Regions from separate parts of the Hathewaya histolytica genome, predicted to be linked through region 1. Evidence: a T-box and tRNA genes for the amino acid it is inferred to sense, from the RefSeq annotation. Region 1 holds a T-box; the other holds one or more tRNA genes.
The links. A T-box is a leader RNA that pairs with one kind of tRNA and senses whether it is charged. The one in region 1 lies ahead of leuS (leucine--tRNA ligase), so its partner is inferred to be a tRNA-Leu.

Region 1 (3,764 bases):
CTCCAGTAATTTAATTCTTTTTCTTCTTTATCCATAGTATCTTTAGAAGAATTATTATTTTTTATATCTTCAACAAAATACTCTATAGTTCTTTCTACTCTATCAACAAATCTTGAAATGGACTTTATACCATCATCGCTCCAAGCACCACCTTCTTCATAAGCAAAACCAAACATTAGGTACATTCTAAATACGTCTGCGCCATATTGCTTAATGTAATCGTCAGGTGATATAGTATTTCCTTTTGATTTGCTCATTTTTAGTCCATCTGGTCCTAAAATAAGTCCTTGGTGATTTAGAGATTTAAAAGGTTCATCAAAGTTTAGATATCCCATATCTCTTAATGCTTTTGTTATGAATCTTGCATAAAGTAAATGCATGCAAGCATGTTCTGGACCACCTACGTATTTATCTACAGGTAGTATTTTATTTATTGTTTGTGGATCAAATGCCATATCTTTATTTTTGTTATCAGCATATCTTAAATAATACCAAGATGAACATACAAAAGTATCTAAAGTATCAGGGTCTCTATGAGCAGCACCACCACACTTAGGACATTTTACATTTATAAAGTCCTCATTTTTAGCTAGAGGAGATTTTCCATCTGGCGTAAATTCTACATCATATGGAAGGGTAACAGGAAGGTTCTCTTCTGCTACAGGAACTATTCCACATTTATCACAATGTATTATAGGTATAGGTGCCCCCCAATATCTTTGTCTTGATACTAGCCAGTCACGTAATCTATAGTTAACTTTAAAGCTTCCTAGAGAATCTTTTTGAAGTTTTTCTATTATAGCTTTTTTAGCCTCTTCTCCAGAAAGTCCAGTAAATTGATCACTATTTATTAAAGCACCATTTTCAGTGTATGGAAGGGATTCACCACCTTCAATAACTCTTTCTATTGGAAGATTATATTTAGATGCAAAAGAAAAATCTCTTTCATCATGAGCAGGAACAGCCATTACAGCACCAGTTCCGTAAGTTGCAAGTACATAATCACCAACCCAGATAGGTACTTTTTTATTATTTATAGGATTTATTGCATATGAACCAGTAAATACGCCAGTTTTCTCTCTTGTTATTGATTGGCGTTCAATATCGGACTGTTTTTTAGCGTCTTCTCTATAACTTTTAACAAGTTCTTTATTTTCTTTTATAGTAATCTTCTCCACTAGTGGATTTTCAGGTGCTAAAACTACATAAGAAACTCCAAATAAAGTATCAGCTCTTGTTGTAAATACATTAAAACTTAAATCAGAGTTATGAACTTTAAAAGTTACTTCTGCACCAGTAGATTTTCCTATCCAGTGTTTTTGCATAGCCTTAGTTTTTTCAGGCCAATCTAGCTCATCTATTTTTTCCAATAATTCCTCAGCGTAATCAGTAATTTTTAAGAACCATTGTGTTAAATCTTTTTTAGTAACTTCAGTACTACATCTTTCACAAGCACCTTCTAATACCTGTTCATTTGCAAGTACTGTATTGCAACTAGGACACCAATTTACAGGAGCTTTTTTTCTATAAGCTAAACCCTTTTCATATAGTTTTAAAAATAACCATTGAGTCCATTTGTAATAATCTTCATTACATGTTACCACTTCATTTTCCCAGTTAAACATAGCTCCAATAGCTTTTAACTGTTCTTCCATTTTCTTTATATTTTTTTCTGTAGAGTCTTTTGGGTGGACACCTGTTTTTATAGCATAGTTTTCTGCTGGAAGTCCAAAGGCATCAAAACCCATTGGTTGAAATACGTTATATCCTTGCATTCTTTTAAATCTAGCCCAAGAGTCCATAGGACCATAGTTGAACCAGTGACCAGCATGTAGTTGGCTTCCTGATGGGTATGAAAACATTTCAAGTACATATAATTTTTTATCTAAATTTTCTTTATTAAATCTGTATAATTCGGTGTTTTCCCATTTATCTTGCCATTTCTTATCAATGTTAGTGTTGTAATTTCCCATGTGTTTCCTCCTTGTTTTTTATATTGACTTTAAATTTATAAAAATAAAAAGCCTCCGTCTACGAAGAGACGAAGGCTATAATTCGCGGTACCACTCTAATTAGATTATATAAATATAATCTCACTTACGATTTTAACGGAAAACCCGTATCTACTTTTGGTAGATAAGCTCACAAGGCAAGTTCATATTATAGTGATACTGTTTTTCAGCAACCAACAGCTCTCTATAATCACATCTAATATTACTACTCCTAGATCATAGCAAATAAATTAATTAAGTTTAAAAATACGTTAAGAATAATTATAGATTAAAAGAATTTTTATGTCAATAATCTTATTTTAATTTCTTTATTATATTATCCTTAGAATAATTTATAAATACAGTTAGAGCATAATCATAAACAATAAATCCCACTTGCAATAAAATTAATATAAGTATTGTAGGAAGTTTAAGATTTATATTATTAAGTAATAGGGTTTTGTAAAAGTAATATATTATAAAGGTAGAAAAGTTTAGAAATAATAGTTTTACTAAAATCTCAAGAAACATATTCTTTATTCCCTCTGCAAAGTACTTAATTATTCCATAAAGGCCAAATAAAATAGTATAGGATAATGCAATGTTTTTTGAAGGAATTAATATAAAAGATAGCAGCGCAGTAGCACAATAAACTGATACAGTAGTCTTAAGGTTTGTAGTTAAAAGTGTAAGAGGAATCATAAAGGATGCTATCATTAAGAAAAAAAGAGTGTTTATAGGAATTAGAATGCTTAAATATAGAGATAATATTCCGAGGGCAGTAAGTATGCCACCTTTAGCTATATTATTGCTTAAGATACTATTTTTATTCATAATATTACTCCTTTAATAAAAAAACTTATCTTCTTTAGAAAATAAATTAATTCATAGAAGATAAGTTTTAGAATTTAGAAACAAGAGATTAAGTCTCCACCCATGCATTCACATAGGGTATCAGCACACCACAGTTTTACACATAAATCACACATATCATTATCTTTTGAGTTTTTTCCATAGTAAGTTTGTCTGTAATTATGAGCCTGATTATTCATTTGATTGAAGGCAGTTCTATATTCAGAATTTGCAGGATTTAGGTTATATGCTGTTGTAATATAATTATTAGCACTATCATACCAACCTTTTTTCATATATATAGTTCCCATTAAATAATTCCATTCAGCATCTTTAAAAGCCATGGAGTTAAGTTTTTGTTCAGCAGATGCGTAGTTACCTTGATTTATATCCATCCTTACAGTTTCATAGACGCTTTTATTACTATATGAAGAATTAGATTCTTTGCGGTTATAATCATTAAAGTCATTTGAACCATAAGAGTTATTTCCTACATTTTTCATTAAATAGTCATAAGCCTCATTGATTTCCCTCATTCTCTCTTCAGCAAGATCTCTAAGGGGATTATTGTCAAACTGATCTGGATGATATTGTTTTGCAAGTCTTTTATATGCATTCTTTATTTCATCTTTAGATGAACCTTTTCTAACTTCAAGAACTTCATATGGATCCCTCATTATATTCACTCCTTTTAAAAACTTTATCCATTTTTTCCATTAATCCTAATTGAAGAATATTGTGCAATAATTCTTTATTCTTTTTTGTAGGAAGTTTGTTTAATATATTAAATGCATTAAGTGCAGAGGTGGTTAAAATAAAATCCATTCTGCTTTCTATATTACTAGAAAAGTCCTCATAGGGTAACCTTTCTATGTTTAGTATTCTATTTATAGGGTTAAATTTATTATCTTTCATATCTTT
Region 2 (3,764 bases), 1.8 Mb from region 1:
CTATTTACAATCTCCTCTGTATTTTTACTTAGAACAGTTCTGTTTATACATTTTCTTTCTAATTCGTAGGGCATAGTTTTTTTATTTTCTTGATAATTTTGTATGAGCTCAGAAAAGGCCGAATATGTATAATGAATTTCACGTTTCCAACAAATACTATTCATATCACATTGAGCACAAGCTCTATCAGCCAAATTTTCAATTAGTGCGGAACTCTTACTTTTTAGTGCTAGTTTATCGTTATCCACTAATTTATCTAATGTTGAAGATATATTAAATAATAAATCTGAAAATCCATTAACTTTTTCCGAATATATATTTCTTATTTTACTAAGATAATTTTCACTCAAATTTTCTTTCTTCTCTTCTACATTAAAGTCTAAAATAAGTTTTTTATAAATTTTCTCTGGTATAAATATAATAGCGGTTAGAGCTATTATAGCCTCAATACCTATAAAACTAGTATTAGTTCCTAAATATATTTGCACTATGAAAAAGGTAACTCCACATGCTAATGAAGTAAAATATTTCCCTGTATCTCTGAATAGTCCTGATATAAGTCCACAAATGCCAAAAACACTTATAAATATAGGCATATCAGCAGAAGTCATTCCTATTATGGCTCCTAAAGCCACTCCTGTTGTACCTCCTGTAGAAGGTCCACATATAAATCCAACCATAGCAACAAAAAATATTCCTACTACATTCGTAAGTGATATATACCTTATGTTAACGCCCCAAGTTCCAGATAATATTAGAGAAATAAAAATACCCATGCTAATCATTTCTTCATTGCTAAACACTTTTTTATAATCTAATGTTTTAAAACATATTATCCCTTGATTAATAATATAATATAATGGTATTAAGCATAGCACTTCCATAAAAGAATAAAAAACACTTATAGAGAAGTTCATTTTATTTATAACTAATCTAGATATAATGTACTCTACAATTAATAAAGATGCTATGGATATAATTTTCTTCTTTTTTTCTTCTCTAGAAAAAATATAATTGGATCCTATTATAGTACTTACAGATATAAAATATATTGATATATTCTCAACCTTGTTTATTAAGGTTATATATCCAATCATACTCCCTATGCCACATATCAAAAATTTTTCTTTATCTAGATGTAATGAAAATGCTATGAGTAATGCTATTCCAAATGGAGCCATGCCGTTTATTAATTTTACTCTACTTATAAGGAAACATATAAAAGCAAGATAAATATAACTTTTAATATTTTTCAAAATATATTTTTTTGAACATTTCTCCTCGCTATCTTCCTTTTTCAACCTTTTGTAAGGTAATACCTCTAATCCATACTGCATTTAATACACCACCCTTTTCAAAATTACGAAATTATTATAACAAATCTCTCTGGAAATAATTGTCATAACATAGTGGTGATATTTTTTTTCATGAGACATAAACTTTTAATATATGTATTTTTTTACCATTATTCTTGTCATAATATTTTTTTACAATGTAACGTCTAAATTTTATCTTTATAAAACAAAAAAAGTTGTTGAATATTCAACAACTTTTGGTAGCGGAAATAGGACTTGAACCTACGACCCTTCGGGTATGAACCGAATGCTCTAGCCAGCTGAGCTATTCCGCCATGTGGTTGCGGGGGCAGGACTTGAACCTACGACCTTCGGGTTATGAGCCCGACGAGCTACCAGCTGCTCCACCCCGCGATATTTGGTGCTGAAGACCGGAATCGAACCGGTACGGTGTGTTAGCACCGCAGGATTTTAAGTCCTGTGCGTCTGCCTGTTCCGCCACTTCAGCATGTTATATTTAAATATGGTAGCGGAAATAGGACTTGAACCTACGACCCTTCGGGTATGAACCGAATGCTCTAGCCAGCTGAGCTATTCCGCCACATGGTTGCGGGGGCAGGACTTGAACCTACGACCTTCGGGTTATGAGCCCGACGAGCTACCAGCTGCTCCACCCCGCGATATTTGGTGCTGAAGACCGGAATCGAACCGGTACGGTGTGTTAGCACCGCAGGATTTTAAGTCCTGTGCGTCTGCCTGTTCCGCCACTTCAGCATGTTATATTCAAATGGTTGCGGGGACAGGACTTGAACCTGCGACCTTCGGGTTATGAGCCCGACGAGCTACCAGCTGCTCCACCCCGCGATATTTTAGTGCTGAAGACTGGAATCAAAACGGTACGGCTATAAACACCATAAGATTTTAATCCTTGTGAATCTGTCTGTTCCATCAATTCAGCATATTAATAATTTAAATGGTTGCGGGGGCAGGACTTGAACCTACGACCTTCGGGTTATGAGCCCGACGAGCTACCAGCTGCTCCACCCCGCGATATTTTGGTGCTGAAGACCGGAATCGAACCGGTACGGTGTGTTAGCACCGCAGGATTTTAAGTCCTGTGCGTCTGCCTGTTCCGCCACTTCAGCATAACATCTTTTGTCGCAATTTATCAGCGACAAGTGTAATTATATATTAATAGAAATAATATGTCAATACTTTTTTCTAAAAAAACTTTCTATATAAAATAAAGCTAGAGACATTTTATTGAACTCTAGCTTTTTATTTCTATTTATTAAATGAATATATATAAATCTATTTATTTTTTCTTTTTACCATTTCCTTGATTTCTTGCTGATTTAGCTGTCTTCATTTCTTTTAATCTTTCTTCACTTTCCTTCAAAAACTTAGAAAGATTATCTTCAAAGTTAAAAGAATGAACTTTAGACTTCTCTTTATTCCAATCTATTTCTTGAGGTGCATTAGTCCTTTTAGGTCTTTCCTCTTCAAGCTGTTTCATTGATAAACTAATTTTGCCATTTTCGTCAACTGATATAACTTTTACTTTTACTATATCATTTTCTTTTAAATGTTTACTTATATCTTTTACAAAAGTTCTAGATATCTCAGATATATGTAATAGTCCAGTTTTTCCCTCCACCTCTACGAACGCTCCAAATTTTGTGATGTTAACCACTTTTCCTTCTATAATGCTTCCTGGTTTTAAAGACATCGAAAAAGTATCCTCCTTAAAATAATATTTATGTAATTTATTTTTTCTTGTCTACAATCGTTGATTCACCTTTTTTTGTTAATCCCAATCTTTCTCGAGCTATCTTCTCTATGTATTGATCATCTTGGGACATTTTAACCTCATCTTTTAACTTTTGATTTTCCTTCTTTACTTGTTCTACTTCCATATTCCACTTCTTCATTTCTTTTTTTTGATTGTATATAGTTATTTGTTGAGATACTAATGTATATACCACGTATATTATTCCTAAAAATAGAATTACTTTTTGGGAATTTCTAAACCTTTTCACAGTATATCATACCTTTCAAGTTTGGTAAATTGATAAAACCATTAATTTTTAAAACTTTTCTTAAGCTTATAAATTAATATACTTACTGGAAACATTAAATGTTTTATAAATATTCTTATACTCGTAAATAAAAACTTATTTAAATTATACAATATTAATATACATAAATCACTTAAAAATTTTAAATATACTAAAATTCCTATAAATATTAATATATATATATATATACTAACATATGCGTAGTTCGTGTACAACAAGAATATAAATACCAAAATCGATGTAAATATCCAAAAAAGTGTATCTTGTATAATTGTAACTATATTCCCTGGATGGGAAACCCCTCTGATTAGTCTATAGATGTCAAATAATGTCCCCGTTAAAAATCCAGCAAGTATACTAAATATAAATAACCTTAATTGAAAATCAATTG

Region 2: it has a tRNA-Leu gene. The T-box ahead of leuS (leucine--tRNA ligase) is inferred to sense a tRNA for this amino acid. The anticodon was not compared.

What each region holds. Positions count from the first base shown of each region.
Region 1 covers NZ_LR590481.1:681,009-684,772, forward strand. Annotated here, with positions in the region: gene leuS (leucine--tRNA ligase) at 1-1,973, opposite strand, end outside; T-box leader at 2,035-2,241, opposite strand; gene FGL08_RS03075 (hypothetical protein) at 2,307-2,825, opposite strand; gene FGL08_RS03080 (J domain-containing protein) at 2,900-3,520, opposite strand; gene FGL08_RS03085 (DUF5685 family protein) at 3,504-3,764, opposite strand, start outside.
Region 2 covers NZ_LR590481.1:2,492,950-2,496,713, forward strand. Annotated here, with positions in the region: gene spoIIE (stage II sporulation protein E) at 1-1,337, opposite strand, end outside; tRNA gene FGL08_RS12015 (tRNA-Met) at 1,554-1,630, opposite strand; tRNA gene FGL08_RS12020 (tRNA-Met) at 1,634-1,709, opposite strand; tRNA gene FGL08_RS12025 (tRNA-Leu) at 1,715-1,803, opposite strand; tRNA gene FGL08_RS12030 (tRNA-Met) at 1,820-1,896, opposite strand; tRNA gene FGL08_RS12035 (tRNA-Met) at 1,900-1,975, opposite strand; tRNA gene FGL08_RS12040 (tRNA-Leu) at 1,981-2,069, opposite strand; tRNA gene FGL08_RS12045 (tRNA-Met) at 2,084-2,159, opposite strand; tRNA gene FGL08_RS12050 (tRNA-Met) at 2,270-2,345, opposite strand; tRNA gene FGL08_RS12055 (tRNA-Leu) at 2,352-2,440, opposite strand; gene FGL08_RS12060 (S1 domain-containing RNA-binding protein) at 2,611-3,024, opposite strand; gene FGL08_RS12065 (FtsB family cell division protein) at 3,062-3,334, opposite strand; gene yabQ (spore cortex biosynthesis protein YabQ) at 3,376-3,764, opposite strand, start outside.